DNA from 3 places in the Vogesella amnigena genome. Region 1 is predicted to be linked to each of the others. Evidence: predicted binding sites of a transcription regulator. Region 1 holds the regulator's gene; each other region holds the start of a gene.

The links. The regulator FliA, encoded in region 1, starts transcription of late flagellar genes. The targets are predictions, from matches to a motif close to GCTAAAGNTNNNNNNNNNNCNGCCGATAAT.
Region 2: ACFOKJ_RS06625 (flagellinolysin) is a predicted target of FliA. The motif match lies at 4,007-4,036, and genes of this name have one in related genera.
Region 3: ACFOKJ_RS02290 (LPP20 family lipoprotein) is a predicted target of FliA. The motif match lies at 2,538-2,567, and genes of this name have one in related genera.

Annotation. Positions count from the first base shown of each region.
Region 1 covers NZ_JBHRYH010000001.1:78,666-84,743, reverse strand. The annotation lists gene flhA (flagellar biosynthesis protein FlhA) at 1-1,922, shown strand, start outside; gene flhF (flagellar biosynthesis protein FlhF) at 1,926-3,392, shown strand; gene ACFOKJ_RS00415 (MinD/ParA family ATP-binding protein) at 3,396-4,256, shown strand; gene ACFOKJ_RS00410 (RNA polymerase sigma factor FliA) at 4,259-5,005, shown strand; gene ACFOKJ_RS00405 (flagellar motor protein) at 5,050-5,799, shown strand; gene ACFOKJ_RS00400 (exonuclease domain-containing protein) at 5,872-6,078, opposite strand, start outside.
Region 2 covers NZ_JBHRYH010000013.1:41,503-47,580, forward strand. The annotation lists gene rnr (ribonuclease R) at 1-2,222, shown strand, start outside; gene ACFOKJ_RS06625 (flagellinolysin) at 2,278-3,960, opposite strand; partial or broken gene ACFOKJ_RS06630 (CHAD domain-containing protein) at 4,248-5,009, shown strand; gene ACFOKJ_RS06635 (substrate-binding periplasmic protein) at 5,229-5,915, shown strand; gene ACFOKJ_RS06640 (Clp protease ClpP) at 5,979-6,078, opposite strand, start outside.
Region 3 covers NZ_JBHRYH010000005.1:108,174-114,251, forward strand. The annotation lists gene ACFOKJ_RS02280 (extracellular solute-binding protein) at 1-388, opposite strand, end outside; gene ACFOKJ_RS02285 (flagella assembly protein FlgT middle domain-containing protein) at 463-1,764, opposite strand; gene ACFOKJ_RS02290 (LPP20 family lipoprotein) at 1,771-2,493, opposite strand; gene ACFOKJ_RS02295 (peptidylprolyl isomerase) at 2,662-3,225, shown strand; gene ACFOKJ_RS02300 (peptidylprolyl isomerase) at 3,246-3,743, shown strand; gene ACFOKJ_RS02305 (UDP-2,3-diacylglucosamine diphosphatase) at 3,821-4,555, shown strand; gene ACFOKJ_RS02310 (carboxypeptidase M32) at 4,616-6,078, opposite strand, start outside.

The sequences.
Region 1 (6,078 bases):
ACACCCGCGAGCCGCTGGAGTTCTCCTCCTTCCCTACCCTGCTCTTGGTCACCACCCTACTGCGGCTGTCGCTGAACGTAGCCAGTAGCCGCATCATCCTGCTGGAAGGCCATACCGGCGCCGATGCCGCCGGTGCGGTGATCGAATCGTTCGCCCACTTCCTGATCGGCGACAACATCACCATCGGTATCGTGGTGTTCGTGATCCTGACCATCATCAACTTCGTGGTGATCACCAAGGGCGCCGGCCGTATCGCCGAGGTATCCGCCCGCTTCACCCTGGACGCGATGCCCGGCAAGCAGATGGCGATCGATGCCGACCTCAACGCCGGCCTGATCGGCGAGGACGAGGCGCGGCGCCGCCGCGGCAAGATCGCGGAAGAGGCCAACTTCTTCGGCTCCATGGACGGTGCCTCCAAGTTCGTGCGCGGCGATGCCGTGGCCGGCATCCTGATCATGGTGATCAACATCGTCGGCGGCCTGATCATCGGCGTGGTGCAGCACGATCTGGATGTGGCCACCGCGGCGGAAACCTATACCCTGCTGACCATCGGTGACGGTCTGGTGGCGCAGATCCCGGCGCTGATCATCTCCACCGCCGCCGGTATGGTGGTAGCGCGCGTCGGCACCGAGAAGGGGATTTCCGAGCAGCTGGCCGGCCAGCTGTTCGCCAACCCTACCGTGCTCTACCTCACCGCCGGGGTTATCGGCCTGCTGGGCATGATTCCCAATATGCCGCACCTGGCCTTCCTGCTGATTGCCGGCATACTGGCAGGCACTGCCCGCTGGCTGGAAAAGGCCGAACAACAAAAAACGGTGGCAGCTGCCGCGCCACCGGCGGGCGAGCAACCGCCGCCAGCCGTGCTGGAGCAGCCGCTGGCGGAAGTGGGCTGGAAAGACGTACAGCCGGTGGATGCACTGGGACTGGAAGTGGGCTACCGGCTGATTCCGCTGGTGGACCGCGACCAGGACGGCGAGCTGTTGCGCCGCATTCGTGGCATCCGCAAGAAAATGGCGCAGGAGCTGGGCTTTCTGGTGCCGCCGGTACATATCCGCGACAACCTGGAAATCCGCCCCAATGCCTACCGCATCCTGCTCAAGGGCGTGGAAATCGGCCAGGGCGAGGCCTATATCGGCCAGTTCCTGGCCATCAACCCCGGCCAGGTAAGCGGCGAGCTGCAAGGCATGCCCACCACCGACCCGGCCTTCGGCCTGCCGGCCATCTGGATCGACGCCGCCAAGCGCGACGAAGCGCAGAACCTGGGTTATACCGTGGTGGATGCCAGCACCGTGGTGGCCACCCACCTGTCCAACCTGCTGCAGACCCACGCCGCCGAGCTGCTGGGCCGCGAGGAGGTGCAGGCGCTTATCGAGCACGTGGCCAAGGAAGCGCCCAAGCTCATCGAGGACCTGGTACCCAAGGTGGTGGCCATCGGCACGCTGCAAAAGGTACTGCAGCAGCTGCTGCTGGACGGCATCCACCTGCGCGACTTCCGCACCATCATCGAAACCCTGGCCGACCATGTCGGCATCACCCCGGATATCGACGACCTGACCAGCGCGGTGCGCACCGCGCTGTCGCGCGCCATCGTGCAGCAGTTGTTCCCCGGCGAGCAGGAACTGCCACTGATGACGCTGGAGCCGCAGCTGGAAAACATCCTGATGCAGGCGGTAAACAGCAAGGCCGGCGGCGGGCTGGAGCCGGGGCTGGCGGAGAATCTGCTGTCCAATGCCGCGCATCAGACAGAACATGTTGAAAATCAGGGTTACAATCCGGTGCTGCTGACACCGCCCGGTTTACGACCGCTTTTGGCACGCTTCTTGCGCCGGGCACTGCCGCAACTGCGGGTCATTTCTCATAATGAGATACCCGACAGCAAATCCATTCGTATAATTGCGGTGATTGGGGGGAGCAAAGGCTAACGCATGGTCGTCAGAAAGTTCTACGGCAAAACAACTCGCGATGCACTGCGCCAGGTTCGGGAAGAACTTGGCGCTGATGCATTGATCCTGTCCAATCGCCCGACGCTGGGCGGTGGGGTAGAGATCATGGCGGTTGCCGATGCTGACGTGTCCGCGCTGGCCACCACCTTCACCCCGCCGGCGCAGCCCAAGCCGCCGCGCAATGCCGCGCCACCGGCGGCACCGACGGCAGCGGCCACGCCCCCAGCCACGCCACGGGCAGCACCGCCACAGGCAGCCAGATCTGCGGCCAACCCGGCCCCGGCGGTGAACCGCGCGCTGGCCCGTACCTACGCCATGCCGGTGGAGCCGCTGGAAGAGCCGCCGGCGCCGCCACCGCAAGCGCCTGCCGCCGAGCCGGAACGGGAGGCTAAGCAATCCTTCCTGCAGCACGTACAGCAGAACACCAGTCGCCGGCCTGCGCCCGCGCCGGCAGCTACCAGCCGCGCCGGCGCCGCCGAAAACGATGCCGACCGCGAGCAGATGTCGCAGGAACTCAAGCAGATCAGCGACGAAATCAAGCAGCTGCGCAGCCTGCTGCAAAGCCAGCTGGCCGGCTTTGCCTGGTCGGACATGGAGCAGCGCAGCCCCAACCGCGCCGAACTGTTCCGCCATCTGCTCACCGCCGGCTTCAGCTCGGCGCTGATCCGCCAGCTCACCCAGAAGCTGCCGCCGCAGTACGACGGCGACGTGGCGCAAAAGTGGGCGCGCTCGGCGCTGATCCACAACCTCAAGTGCATGGACCCGCAGCACGACCCTATCGAGGTCGGCGGCATCTTTGCGCTGGTCGGCCCCACCGGCGTGGGCAAGACCACCACCGTGGCCAAGCTGGCCGCGCGCGCCACCATGCGCCATGGCGCGCAGAACGTGGCGCTGATCACTACCGACACCTACCGTATCGGCGCCCAGGACCAGCTGCGCATCTACGGCAAGATTCTCGGCGTGCCGGTGTTCTCGGTGCAGAACGAAGGCGATCTGCAACTGACGCTGGCCGACCTCACCCCGCGCAAGATCGTGCTGATCGACACCGTGGGCATGAGCCAGCGCGATGCGCGGGTGCAGACCCAGCTGGAAATGTTCAGCCAGGCCGGCCGCCCGGTGCAGCGCCTGCTGCTGCTGGCGGCCAACGCCGACGGCCACACGCTGGAAGACGTGGTACGCCACTACAAGGGCGACGGCCTGGCCGGCGCCATCGTGTCCAAGATCGACGAGGCACTGGCGCTGGGCCCCAGCCTGGACGTGGTAATCCGCAACCGCCTGCGCCTGTTCTATGTCACCAACGGCCAGCGCGTGCCGGAAGACATCCATGCCGCGCATGCCGAGCTGCTGATTGACCGTGCACTGCGTGCGGCCCAGCAGCACTCGCCGTTCAACCCGTCCGGCGACGAGCTGAGTCTCGTCAATGCCGCGCAATCCGGCTGGCTGGGGTAAGACATGGTTGACCAGGCATCCGGCCTGCGCCAGGCCAACGCGCAATCCCACTATCCACCGGCCTTCGCGTTTTTTGGTGGCGAAGGCAGCGGTGTGAGCAGCGTGGTGGGCGAACTGGCGGCCGCGCTGGCGATGAGCGGCCAGCGCCCGCTACTGGTGGAACACCAGCCGGGCAACCACCAGGCGCGCCGCCTTGGGCTGCCGACCAGTGCCAGCTTTGCCAGCCTGTCGATCAGCCTGGGCGGCGTAAGCGACCTGCTGGTAAGCAACCGCTACGGCCTGAACCTGATCAACCTGGTAGCCAGCAGCGAGGAACGCACCCGCATGTCGCCCCGGCTGTGGCGGCGGCTGGTCAGCGAGTTCGCCGCGCTGGAAGCCGATAACAGCGTGCTGCTGATCGATGCGCCACAGCTGGTGGATGACCCGACGCCGCTGTGCATCGCCGACAATCTAGTATTGGTACTGAGCCCGGATGCGGAAAGCCTCACCCAGGGCTATGCCACCCTCAAGCGACTGGCCGGCGACTATGCGCGCCGCCGCTTCAATGTGCTGGTGAACCGCGCTCGCGACTTCGACGAAGCACAGGCAGTATTCACCCGCCTGAGCGCGGTGGCCGGCGATTACCTGTCGGTGGCGCTGCGCTGGGTGGGTTTCGTGCCGCTGGACAACACCCTGCGCAAGAGCCAGACCCTGCGCCGGCCCACGGTAGAGGCATTTGCCGACTGCGAAGCGGCGCAAGCCTGTCGCCAGCTGGCACAGATGCTGCCACGCTGGCATGCTCCGGACAGCAATGCGCAACGCAGCAGTTATCTGGAACAATTGTTGACCACCACCAAATCACTTGCAGACCTGACAGGACACTGACCATGGCAACCCACAACAAGATGCGTGCCTATGCGCAGGTTGCCGCCACCCGCGAGCAGATCGACATTGAACGCTACACCCCGCTGGTGAAGAAGCTGGCCAGCATGCTGGTGGCGCGGCTACCGGCCAGCGTGGATATCAACGACCTGATCCAGGTCGGCATCATCGGCCTGATGGAAGCCGCCAAGCAGTTCGATGCCAGCCAGGGCGTGCAGTTCGAAACCTTCGCCAGCCAGCGCATCCGCGGTGCCATGCTGGACGAGCTGCGTCGCGAAGACTGGATGCCGCGCCAGACGCGCCGCAATTCGCGCCAGATCGAAGATGCCATCCACAAGCTGGAACAGCAGTTGGGCCGCCCGCCACTGGAAAGCGAAATCGCCGACTTCATGCAGCTGCCACTGGAGGAATACCAGGACATGCTGGGCGAATGTCGCGGCATCAGCCTGGTGCATTTTCACGACCACGAAGACGACGACGGTGGCGGCATGGCCAACCAGGTGGAAAACGTGGCCGATCACAACAGCCCGGAACCGGCGGATATTCTGTCCAGCGGCGAGTTTCGCGCGGCGCTGGTGGAAGCCATCAAGCTGCTGCCGGAACGCGACCAGCTGGTAATGAGCCTGTACTACGAACAGGAATTGAACCTGAAGGAAATCGGCGCCGTGCTCGGCGTGTCGGAATCGCGTGTCTGCCAGCTGCACAGCCAGGCGGTGACCCGCCTGCGCAGCCGCCTGCGCGAATGGATGTAATGCGGCCAACCCTTGGCCGCCAATAAGAAACGGAACCGTCAATCTTGGACAAGATCAGTTTTATCGCCATCCTGGGGGGACTGACCGCCATTCTGGCTGGTCAGGCGCTGGAAGGCGGCAATATTGCCTCGCTGATTCAGGTCACCGCCTTCCTGATCGTGATCGGCGGCACCGCCAGCGCGGTAATGCTGCAATCCACGCCGCGCCAGTTCGTTACCGGCCTGCAGATGGCAAAGTGGGTGTTCGTTCCCCCAAACTTCGAATACGACAAGCAGATCAGGGACATCGTCGGCTGGAGCAATACCGCGCGCCGCAACGGCCTGCTGGCGCTGGAAGCCAATCTCAACAGCCAGAAGGAGCCGTTCACCCGCAAGGCGCTGCAACTGCTGGTGGATGGCGCCGAGCCACAGCTGATCCGGGAAGTACTGGAAGTGGAGCTGGAAACCCACGAGCAGGCACGCCGGCTGGCGGCCAGAACCTGGGAATCCGCCGGTGGCTACTCCCCTACCATGGGCATTCTGGGCGCGGTGCTGGGGTTGATCCACGTGATGGAAAACCTGTCCGACCCGGCCAAACTGGGCGGCGGCATCGCGGTGGCCTTTGTCGCCACCGTCTATGGCGTAGGTGCGGCCAACCTGCTGTTCCTGCCGATGGCCAATAAGCTCAAGCACCTGATCACGCTGGAAAGCACCGCGCGCGAGCTGGTGATCGAGGGCGTGGTGGCAATTGCCAACGGCGAGAACCCGCGCCAGATCGACGCCCGTCTGCGTGGCTACCTGGCCATTGCCGACTGAACCGCGCGGCAGTATCCACGCCACAACGCCCGCAGTTTGCGGGCGTTGTCGTTTGCGGTTGCAGCTGCAGAGTTAGCGCGGCAGCTCCAGCAGCTCGGCATTGTCGGTGGGCTTGCGCAGGAAGGCACTCAGCAGCTTGTAGACATCGTGGTCGAAGCGCGGCTTGCCCACCGGCTGGCTGTCGCCCTGCCGGCGCGAGCCCAGGTAGCACCAGCGGTCGAACAGGAACTCTTCCCACTCGCCGCTTACCGGGTCGGTCTCGCGCACCGCCACCTGGCC
Region 2 (6,078 bases), on a different contig from region 1:
GCGGCGTATGGTTCGTGGTGCCGGAAGATCGCCGCATCAACCACGAAATGCTGGTGGAAGCCGGTGGCGAAGATGGCGCCAGCGATGGCCAGGTAGTGATGGTGGACATCGTCGATTACCCGGACGAGCATCGCCAGGCCATTGTGCGGGTGACCGAAGTGCTGGGCGAATATGCCGACCCGGGCATGGAAATCGAGATCGCACTGCGCAAGCATGACCTGCCGCACGTGTTCTCCGACGAGGCACTGGCGCAGGCCAAGGCTACCAGCCAGAAGGTGGGCAAGCGCGACAGCAAGGGCCGTGTCGACCTGCGCGATCTGCCGCTGGTAACTATTGATGGCGAAACCGCGCGCGACTTCGACGATGCGGTGTATGCCGAGAAAAGCGGCAAGGGCTATCGCCTGATCGTGGCCATTGCCGATGTCAGCCACTACGTGCGCCCGGGCGACGCGCTGGATATCGATGCGCGCGAGCGTAGCACCTCGGTGTACTTCCCGCGCCGGGTAATCCCGATGCTGCCGGAAGAACTGTCCAACGGCATCTGCTCGCTGAATCCGGACGTGGATCGGCTGTGCATGGTGTGCGACATGCAGATTTCCGCGCGCGGCAAGGTGAAAAAGTACCAGTTCTACCCGGCTGTGATGCGCTCGCAGTGCCGCTTTACCTATACCCAGGTGTGGCAGCTGCTGTCCGAGGGTGGCAAGCACAAGCTCAAGCCGCAGCTGGAGGTGCTGTATGCGCTGTTCCAGCAGCTGTTGGAACAGCGCCAGCAGCGTGGTGCGGTAGATTTCGATACCACCGAAACGCAGATGCTGTTCGATGACAACGGCAAGATCAGCCAGATCGTGCCGGTGGTGCGCAACAATGCCCACCGCCTGATCGAGGAGTGCATGCTGGCAGCCAACGTCTGCGCCGCCGAATTCATCCTCAAGCACGAGCACAAGGGCCTGTTCCGCGTGCACGAAGGCCCGACGCCGGAGAAACTGGAGCAGCTGCAGAACTTCCTGCGCTTGAAGGGCCTGCAGCTCAGTGGCGGCGACAAGCCAACCACCAAGGATTACGCGGCACTGGCCGATGCCGTGCGCGAGCGCCCGGATGCGTCGATGATCCAGACCATGCTGCTGCGCTCCATGCAGCAGGCGGTGTACCAGCCGGACAACCTAGGCCATTTCGGCCTGTCCTACGACGCCTACACCCATTTCACCTCGCCGATCCGTCGTTACCCTGACTTGCTGGTGCATCGCACCATCAAGGCCGTCCTGGATGACAAGAAGTACAAGCCGGGCAAGTGGGAACAACTGGGCATGCACTGCTCGATGGCCGAGCGCCGCGCCGACGACGCCAGCCGCGATGTGCAATCCTGGCTCAAGACCTACTACATGCGCGACAAGGTGGGCGAAGTGTTCCGCGGCAAGATCAGCGCGGTGGCCGGCTTCGGTATCTTCGTACTGCTGGACGAGCTGTACGTGGAAGGCATGGTGCACATTTCCGAACTGGGCCGCGATTACTTCCACTTCCACAAGGAGCAGCAGGCCATCATCGGCGAGAAGAGCGGGTTGAAATACCAGCTTGGCGACCCGGTGACCATCCGCGTGGTGCGTGCCGAACTGGATACCGCACAGGTGGAGTTCGCTCTGGTGAATCCTGAGCGTGCCGGTGACGGGGACGTTGGCCGCAAGCAGCATGGTCGCCGTACGCAGGACGAGCAGGTAGCGGGTAAGGGGGGCAAGTCCAGGTCGTCGCGACGTCGTAGCGATGAACAGGCGCACGGGCGCAAACCCAAACCGGGCCAGCACACGCCGGCGGCACCGGCTGTGGCGCCGGCGCAGCCAGAACCCCAGGCTCAGGCGCAGAGCAAGCCTGGCGCGCGTCGCAAGCCGGCTGCACGTGCGAGTCAGGAGGCTGTAGTCCAGCCGGAGCAGCAACCCAAACCGGCGGATACGCAGCCGGCCGTGGGTGCGCCCGAGCCAGTTGCCGCGGCAAAAACCAGCAGCCGCCGCCGCAAGCCGGCAGCTGCCAGAACGGCGGCAGGCGCCAGCACCGAGGCAAGTAGCGCGCAACAGCCCGAGGCAACTGCCCCGGCCAAGCCACGCAGCCGCGCGCGCCAGGCTGCGCCGGCCAAACCGGAAGCGGCTGCTGCGCCGTCTGCCCAGGCGCAGCCTGACGCTCAACCCAAGGCAAGCCGTACGCGGCAGCGCCGCAAGCCGGGTCAGACTGGCTAGCCGGTGTGCAGCATGAAAAAGGGGCCATCAAGGCCCCTTTTTCATGCTGCGGCGTTTAGCGCAATAACTGCAAGGCCAGCTGTGGTGAGGTGTTGGCTTGCGCCAGCATGGCGGTGCCTGCCTGTTGCAATACCTGCTGCCGGGTAAGGCGGCTGGTTTCCTCGGCAAAATCGGTATCCATGATGCGCGAGCGCGACGCACTGACATTCTCGCTGGCAGTCGCCAGGTTCTGGCGCACACTGTCCAGCCGGGACAGGGTGGCGCCAACCTTGGCTCGCTCCTGGGTCACGTAGTTGATGGCGCGATCGATGCTGTAGATGGCAAATTTTGGCAGTGTGCTCAGGTCAACGGTGTTGATGCCAAGTGCAGAGGCATTCAGGGCGCCTAACGATACGTCCAGCGTCTGTCCTTTTTCCGCGCCAATCTGATAGGTTTGCCGCTTGATACCTGTGCTGCCACCAATGTCGGGAAACACCAGCTTGAAGCCCTGCAGCACATCGGTGCCGGAGTTGCCGGCATCGTTGTCGTCAATCACCGATTGTTGGGTGAACGCCTGGCCATTGTCGGCATCCAGACCACCGATTGCGCCCGTGTCGGCATTGCTCAGATCCATGCCGGCGATATAGGCGGCGCCATTGCTGTTCCAGTCACTGATGAAGGCTGCTTCGTTGGCATACACGCCTCCGCTGACCGCATTCAGTGCGGTGCTGAGCGTGGAGCCGGCATTCTGGCTCAGGTAAGTCATCAGCTCCTTGATGCCATCGGCTCCGGTGGCCTTCAGCTTGTCATGCATGTAGCGCACGGCGGCGTAGGCGTTGGAATAGCTGGCGGAGGTGCTGCCCCAGGCTGCGCCCAGGTCATTGCCGCTGATCAGGTTGGCCGCACCGCCTGCGGCGGCCAGGTCGATGCTCAGTCGCTCATCCGCGCCGTGAATCAGCTCGGCGGCGCCCTCCTTGAACCAGGTGGAGAGCGCGGTGAAGTTCATGCTGCGGCCCATCACCGCATGCACCATTTCGTGGGCGATGATGCGGTCGTTGAACATCGGAGAACTGCCGCCATTGGGCAGGTTGGCCGGCGAGAAGTCCTGCATGTCGATGTTCAGGAACTGGTTGAACACCTTGCCGCCAGCACCGCCGGTTCCGCTTACCGACGCGGCCACATTGCCGGCGCCGTCGGTAAAGTTAAGGTTCACCTCCAGCTGTGCGCCATCACCCTGGATGCCGAAGTAGGTGGCAATACGCCGTTCCGAGGCCTCCAGCCAGCCAAGCTGCAAGCCATCCAGCACCGCGCGTTTGTTGGGGTCGCCCGCCATGCTGTTTTGCGCTTGCGAGAACAGCTGCATGCCGTTGTAAACCGTGTCCTGGCCGATCTGGTTAATGCCTTGCAACAGCTGGTTGGCCTCGGCCTGCAGTGCCTGGCGATCGTTGCCGGACAGCGTACCGTTGGCCGCCTGCACCGCCAGCTCCCGTACCCGTTGCAGCATGTCGCCTACCGTGCTCATGGCGCCTTCCGCCACCTGCATCATCGAGGTTCCATCGTTGGCATTCCGCAGCGCCTGGTTGTTGCCGCGTATGCGCGAGGTCATGCGATCGCCAATTGCCAGCCCGGCAGCATCATCCTTGGCGCTGTTCACACGCAGGCCGGACGACAGGCGTGACAAGCTCTGCCCCAGCTTGGCGCTGGCGCTGTCGAGTTGTCGCTGGCCGAATTGTGCCAACAGATTGGTGTTGATCTGCATGCCGGAGATCCGCGCTGGGAAATAGAAACGCAGTGACGTATGGTGCTTTATCGGCAGCTTTGGCGATTGCTTGATGGTTTAGTAAGTGAATTGTTATCGAATTATGTCGACCTGGTGTGGTGTCGGAAACGCGAGGCTACAGCTCCGCGCAGTTGCCTGGCAGGCGCAGCCTGTAGATAAGGGGGGTGAAAGATGCCGATGTCAGCCGGATCGGAGCCGATGCTATGCGGGGAATTCCGCCGACACGTGAACAGTGGATGGCGGCCACTCAATGACAAGGGCAAGCGATGCATGGTGATTCCACTGGCCAGCTACTGCGCCAGCATCTACAGCAGCTATTGCTGACCATCCGCCTGGCCGTGCCGGCTATGGCAGGGACGGATGGCGAGGCGCTGCACCGGCTGCGTACCGCTTTGCGCCAGCTGCGCTGCCTGCTGCGCATGTTGCAGTCGCAGTCTGCAACCACGCTACTGGCGCCATTGCAGGCAGGTCTAGGCGAATTCACCCGCCGCAGCAACCCGTGGCGTGATAGGGAGGTCCGCTTGCAGCTGCTGCAGGCCATGGCGGCACAGGCCGATACGCAGGCATTTGCCCGCTGGCGCCGGCGCGAAGCGGGGCAGATAGCGCGTGGGCGCAGCTTGTTGAGCCAGCAGGGCGCTGAGCTGGAACCGCTGCTGCAGGCGGCCTGGCAATACTGCCTTCCCTTGCTGGCTGGCGACAGCAAGCGTTTACACAAGGCACTGCTGCACGAGCTGCGCCGCAGCAGGCGGCGCTACCGACGGCAGCGGGCCTTGCTGCGGTAACAGCCACTGGATGCAACGCAGGCGCACCGCACACGGTTGCTGGCCAAGCGCCTGCGTTACCAGGTGGAAGTGTGTGCCGGCGTAGTGGGCAAGCGCTGGCGGCAACGGGCTGCGCGCGCCAGGTTGTGGCAGCAGCGGCTGGGAGACAGCCGCGATCACATGCTGCTGCTGCAAAGCCTGCAGCGTGATCAGGTGCCGCTGCCTGCAGTGTTGCGGCGGCAACTGGGGCTGGTTCGCAGCCAGTGACGCGTGGCTCGTAATCAGTAAGCAGTCAACCATGCCCTTGCCACCTGGCTGCGGATGGCCTTGCCAATGCCGGCCTGGCAAGTATGCTGGAACCATACCGGGCGCGAATGTGCGCGGCATGGCAAGCAGCCAATCACCAATACGGAGCGGGTAGACAGCATGCATGCAGTGACTGATTGGCGGCTTCCCGTACTGCTAGGAGGGCTGTTGTGGGTCGATATGGCAGCCGCAGCCGACCTGGTGCTGCATGCCTATCAGCGCCCGCCGTTCATGGTGGCGCACGGGGCGGCGGTGAGCGGCATTACCGCCGATATCGCCAGCAAGGTAGTGGCGCGGGCCGGCCTGACATTTCGCTGGGAGCTGACGCCAGCCAAGCGCCAGCTGGTGCTGCTTGCCAACAGCCGGCAGCCGGAGTGCGGGGTGGGCTGGTTCCGCAATCCGCAGCGCGAGCGCTTTGCCAGCTTTACGCGTCCCATCTACCGCGACAAGGGGGTGGTGCTGATTGCCCGGCCGGATCTGCCATTGCCTTCACCGTTGTCCTTGTCACGGCTGTTAGGGCATGCCGGCTACACCGTGCTGTTGAAAGACGGGCTGACCTATGGCTACCACGTGCAGCAGGCCTTGGCCGCGAAAGTGCTCGCCCGCCTGATTGTGACCACGATCGAGCAGCCGCAAATGGTGCGCATGATCAGCGCCGGTCGTGCCGATGCCATGTTTGCCACGCTGGAAGAAGCGCAGATGCTGCTGGTGAACGGTGAGAACGGGCAGGGGGCGCTGCGGTTGCTGCCGCTGACGGACATGCCCACCGGCGATCTGCGCTACCTGATGTGCAGCCGGCAGGTGCCGCGCGAGTGGATGCGGCGGCTGGATGCGGCCATCCTGGCGGAGGTCGGGCCGCTGTCCTAAGGCTGCGCGACAACGCCGGCGGGCGAGGCCGCTCCGGCACGGCACGGCCTGTCGCGGCGGGGGTCAGAGCGTGGTCTTGCGGCCTTTTTTCTCCAGCCCGCCATCTGTCTTGGCCTTGCTCTTGCGCGGGTGGGTGCTGGGCTCGCCTTTCTGGATGCGGTGC
Region 3 (6,078 bases), on a different contig from region 1:
TGTAGAAAATGGTGCGGGCGCGAACCGACAGGCCGAACCAGTTGTTACCCGGGTCGCGCAGATGCGCCGGGATGTTGGCCGCCAGCGCAGCGGATTTCACTGGCTGGAACAGGCCCATATTGTTGGCCTGCCACAGATTGCCGGCATCCACGGTCATGAACACATCGGCCGGGGTGTTGCTGCCTTCGGCTTTCAGGCGCTCCATCAGCGGGCCTTCGCTGCCGCTGACCACGTTTACCTTGATGCCGGTTTCCTGCTCGAAAACCGCCACGATGGGCTTGATCAGCTGCTCGGCGCGAGCGGTGTAGAGAGTGATTTCCTCAGCTGCCGCCACATTGCTCAGCGCAGCCAGTACCGCCAGCGATACGATCTTCTTGCTCACGACCAATCCTTTTCTACATGTGGAAACAATTTAATGCAGAAAATTCTAATACCAATAAGAATTAATATCAATACGAAACATTAATTAGGCCGAACGGGGAAGCGCACCCAATCGCCCGCTTCCACTTTCAGGCTGCTGTTGCGCATGCGGCCAACCGCCAGCCGCGGCTGTACCTGCACGATTTCCAGGTCGCCGATCACCTGCTCCGGCACTCCCAGCACCTGGCCATCCATGCGCCGTACCTCGCTGGCCGGGCGCGGCTTGTACAGCAGCAGGCGATCGCGCAGCGCCAGGCCATCCAGTGCGCCGGCCTCCAGGTACACCTTGTCGCCTTCCACCCGTGCCACCCGGCTGCTGAACGGCAGGCACTGCATGGTGTCCCGCACCTTGGCCGCAATCTCGCCCATTGTCTGTTCGATCAGCCGGCCATAGTCGGAGCTGGCCAGCGTCCCGGTGTCGAACAGGTGCATCGACGCCATGCTGACATTGCCGCGGGCCTCGCGCGTCAGTTGCTCGCGCAGCAGCACACCGCCGCTGAGCGCGTCATACAGCCAGTACTCCACTACCAGCCGGCGCTGCACCGGCACCGGCTGAATGGACAAGCCCAGCAGCCCGGACAATGGCCCGGTGTAGTACACGCCCTGATCGGTATCGTTGCGCTGGTCAAAGGCAATCGGCCGGGGCTCCTTGCGGGTAACGGCGGTATCGACGATGCGGCCAGCCAGCACGAACTGCACGCTTTCGCGGCGGCCGATATCACGCACGGTTTCCACTGCCTGCCATGGTTCCTGTACCTGCCCCTGCGGGAACAGGCTCATCTGGCTGGCATCCAGCGCCTGCACATCGCGCTGCTGGTTCAGCTTACTGGCCAGCTGCGACGGAAACCAGCTGGCAATGCCGCCAAGATCGCTGGCCTGCGCCGGTTGCTGCACGCTGAAATAAGTACTGACGATACGTCGCGCCAGAAAGCGCCCCGGCGGCAACGCCGAGCGCTGGCAGGAGGCGCCGCCGCCAGTCGCTCCCGCCTGCTGGGCCGCCGGAAGCGGCGGGTCGGTATCGTGCTCCACCGACACAATCAGCATGCCGGCACGCTGGGTTTCACTGAGCACCCTGGTCTTGCCCGGCAGGCTTACCGGGCCAAGCATCAGGCTTTCCGCCACCACCGCGCCATCCGCGGCCTGGCTGCTGCCCTGCAAACCACCCTGATGGGTAATGGCAATCTGCCGCAGTGCGTCCTCGATGGCGGCCTGGCGCGCGGCGACGCGGCCAACCTCCAGCGAGGCCATGCCTTCGGCCCGATAGATTTCCGCCAGCGCCGGCAGCGGCGCCAGAAAGACAAACGCCGCCCCGAAGGCGGCGCGCAACAGAGTGGATGTCAACATGGTTGCTCAGTGCGAAACGTAGAAGTCCCCGCCGTACACGCAGCCGCTATCAGTGCAGCCCAGCTTGCTGCCATCGTTGGCAGGCAGCACACGGGCAGCGGTAGCCACGTTGCCGGTGGTCGCCAGAGCCGTACGGTAAGCCTTGAAGAAGCCCTCGTCCAGCACCACTTCGGCAATGCTCTCGCTGCTGCCATCCGGCTTGAACTCGGTGGAAAGCAGGCGCACGCCGCGCAGGTAGGCATCTACATACACGCGGAAGCTGTCGTTGGTGGTAACCAGGTTGCCTACCGAGCTGTTACCGGACAACTTGAAACCCTGCACCTGTTCCGCCATGGCGCGGTAGGCATCCAGCTGCGCGGCACGCATCGCCAGCAGGCGGCGCTGCACCAGTGACAGGTCCTTGCCCAGCGGCGGCGCGCCGCGGCCAACCACGCGGATGCGCAGCGCATTGTACTGCTCCGGCTTGGGCGCGGCCGGCTCGGCCAGCGGGCCAACATAGCCACCGCCCATCATCACCCCGCCCGGCGTCATCATCGGCTGACGGGCAATGCCCAGTTGCTCGCTGCTGCCGGCCACGCCGGGTGCCGGCTCCAGCTGCGTGCCGGGCGCGGTGCCGGGCGCCGCGGCCACCACCATCCATTGCTGGCCGGCATCCGCGCCGGGGGTCGAGGCGCAGGCGGTCAGGGCCGTGATGGCCATCAGGCCGGGTAACAGTCGGGTGAGTTTCATCGCATGCTCCGCTTGCTATTCATATGCTTGTATCGCGTGTCTGCTTTATCGGCAGCGATTCACAAAGCTTGAGGCCATTTGCAAGCCCATGCTTGAAAAGCGCAGCCGCTGCCGGCAAACGGCGGCCATGCTACACTGCCGCCGGTAATTGCTTCCATGGATTTGCGCATGAAAAAACTGCTGCTTCCGCTGCTGATGCTGCTGCCGCTGGCAGCCCAGGCGGCCCCCAAGGTCGAACTGAGCACCAACAAGGGCCAGATCATCATCGAACTGGACCCGGTCAAGGCGCCCAAGACGGTGGAAAACTTCGTGGCCTACGTCAAGGCCGGCCACTACAGCAACACCCTGTTCCATCGCATCATCGATGGCTTCATGATCCAGGGTGGCGGCTTCGTCGTGAAAGACGGCGAGCTGCAGCAAAAACCCACCCGCGCCCCGGTGGCGATCGAAGCCGACAACGGCCTGAAGAACGTGATCGGCAGCATTGCCATGGCGCGCACGCCCAACCCCAATTCCGCCACGTCGCAGTTCTTCATCAACCTGGTGAACAACGACTTCCTCGACTTCCGCAGCAAGACGCCGGAAGGCTGGGGCTACACCGTATTCGGCAAGGTGACTGCCGGCATGGATGTGGTGAACCGCATCTCCAAGGTGCGCACCGGCTATATCGGCGGCATGCAGGATGTGCCGCTGGAGCCGGTAGTGATCACCAAGGCCATCTATAAACCCTGAGCACACGCAAGGATTACCCCATGATCAAGCTGACCACCAACCACGGTGACATCGTTCTGGAAATGTTCGCCGACAAGGCCCCGAAAACCGTGGCCAACTTCGAGCAATACGTGCTGGACGGCCACTACGACGGCACCATCTTCCACCGCGTGATCAACGGTTTCATGATCCAGGGCGGCGGCTTTACCGCCGACATGGAGCAGAAGGACACCCGCGACCAGATCAAGAACGAAGCCAACAACGGTGTGTCCAACAAGGCCTACACCATTGCCATGGCCCGCACCCCGGACCCGCACTCCGCCAGCGCCCAGTTCTTCATCAACGTGGCCGACAACGACTTCCTGGACTTCCGCACCGAGAGCATGCAGGGCTGGGGCTACTGCGTATTCGGCCAGGTAGTGCAAGGCCAGGACGTGGTTGACCGTATCAAGACCGTGGCTACCGGCCGCGCCGGCGGCCACCAGGATGTGCCGCTGGAGCCGGTGGTGATCGAGAAGGCCGAGATCATCCAGGGCTAAGCCTGGGCACGATCTGTAACACGTCACCAGCCGAACCCGGGCCGCCTTGCGCGGCCCTTTTTGAATCCGAAGCGATCATGGCCATTCATTTCATTTCCGACCTGCACCTGCAAGACGAAGCCAGCTGGCTGGGCGAGCTGTTCAGCCGCACCCTGGCCGACTGGCGCGGCAAGATCGATGCGCTGTATATCCTGGGCGACCTGTTCGAGTACTGGGTAGGCGACGACGACGACAGCCCGTTCCACGCTGCCATGTTGGCCGCAATGCGTGATTTCAGCGCCGTCACGCCGCTGTATGTGATGCGCGGCAACCGCGACTTTCTGCTGGGCGCGGGTTTCGCCGCCGCCAGCGGCGCCACCCTGCTGGACGAGCCGCAGCTGCTGCAGCGGCATGGCCGCGATTACCTGCTGGTACATGGCGATGGCGAATGCACCGACGATGCCGCCTATCAGCAGTTTCGTGCCATGGTGCGCCAGCCGGCCTGGCAGGCGGCGTTCCTGCAAAAGCCGCTGGCCGAACGCCATGCCATTGCCCGCCAGATACGCGGCATGAGCGAACACAAGAAACAGACCCAGGGCATGAGCGAGATCAGCGATGTCAGCCCGGCGGCCATCGAGCAGCTACTGGCTGCCCACCCCGGCGCCACGCTGATTCACGGCCACACCCATCGCCCGGCTCGCCACGAGCACCTGGTCAATGGCGAACTGCGCGAGCGCTGGGTGATTGCCGACTGGCACGACGGCCACGGCGGCTATCTGCGGCTGGACAGTGTGGGCCTGAGCGCCCACCCGCTGACACTGCACCACCACTAAGAAAGTTCCCGTGGCAGGCCGGCTGCCACGGGTGTCGTCTTGTCTTACAGCTAGCGCGCCTTACAGGTAGCGCGCTTCCAGATGCGCGCGGAAATGCGTCGGGTTCAGTGCTTCGCCGGTGGCGCGCTGCACCAGCTCGGCGGTTTCCCAGCGGCTGGCCTGCGACCAGATATTGGCCTGCAGCCAGTCGAATACCGGCGCCAGATCGCCAGCAGCGATACGGGCATCCAGATCCGGCACGCTGCGGCGGATGGTGGCGAAATACTGCGCCGCGTACATGGCACCCAGGGTGTAGCTGGGGAAGTAGCCGAAGCTGCCGTCGGTCCAGTGAATATCCTGCAGGCAACCGTCACGGTAGTTGTCGCGCGTGTCGATACCCAGGTAGGCCTGCATCTTTTCCGCCCACAGCGCCGGAATGTCCTCGGCCTCGATGTCGCCCTCGATCAGCGCACGCTCGATCTCGAAGCGCAGGATCACGTGTGCCGGGTAGGTCAGCTCGTCGGCATCCACGCGGATGAAGCCGGGGCGCACGCGGGTGTACATGCGCGACAGGTTGGCCGCATCGAAAGCCGGCTGCTGCCCCAGATGTTTTGTTACCAGCGGCGCGATCAACTGCAGGAAGGCCGGGCTGCGGCCCAGCTGCATCTCGAACGACAGGCTCTGGCTTTCGTGGATGCCCATCGAACGCGCCTGCCCCACCGGCAGGTGCACCAGCTCGCGCGGCAGGCACTGCTCGTAACGGGCATGACCGGTTTCGTGCACGATGCCCATCATGCTTTGCATGAAGTCGTCCTCGCGGTAGCGGGTGGTGATGCGCACGTCTTCGGCCACGCCGCCGCAGAACGGGTGCACCGACACATCCAGCCGGCCGGCGTCGAAATCAAAGCCCAGCAGGCCCATGATCTCCACCCCCAGCGCGCGCTGGCTGTCCACTGCGAACGGCCCTTGTGCCGCGATCAGCGTCTCGCCGGCCTGCTTGTCCATGGCTTGCTGGATCAAGCCCGGCAGCCAGGTTTTCACGTCACCGAAGATGCGCTCCACCTCGGCGCTGCTCATGCCCGGCTCGTATTTGTCCATCAGCGCGTCGTAACGCCCCTTGCCGCTGGCATCGGCCAGCAGCTGCGCCTCTTCGCGCGACAGGCGCAGCACTTCACGGAAATTGGCGAGGAAGCCCTGCCAGTCGTTGGCCTTGCGCTGTTCGCGCCAGGCGTGTTCGCAGCGGCTGCCGGCCAGTGCCTTGGCTTCCACCAGCGAGGCCGGCAGCAGGTTGGCATGCTGCCAGCTGCGGCGCATCTCACGCAGCGAGGCGCGCTGGGTAGCGTCCAGGTCTTCCTGCTCGGCGGCAGCCAGCCAGGTCTTGAGCTGCGGGTCGGTGAGCGTGCCGTGCATCAGCACCGACAGCTCGGCCATGGCGGCGCCACGGGCATCGTTGCCCTTGGGGGGCATCATCGCCGCCTGGTCCCAGCCGGCAATGGCAGCCAGGTGCTGGTAGCGGTACAGGCGGGTAAAGGTGGTTTCCAGTT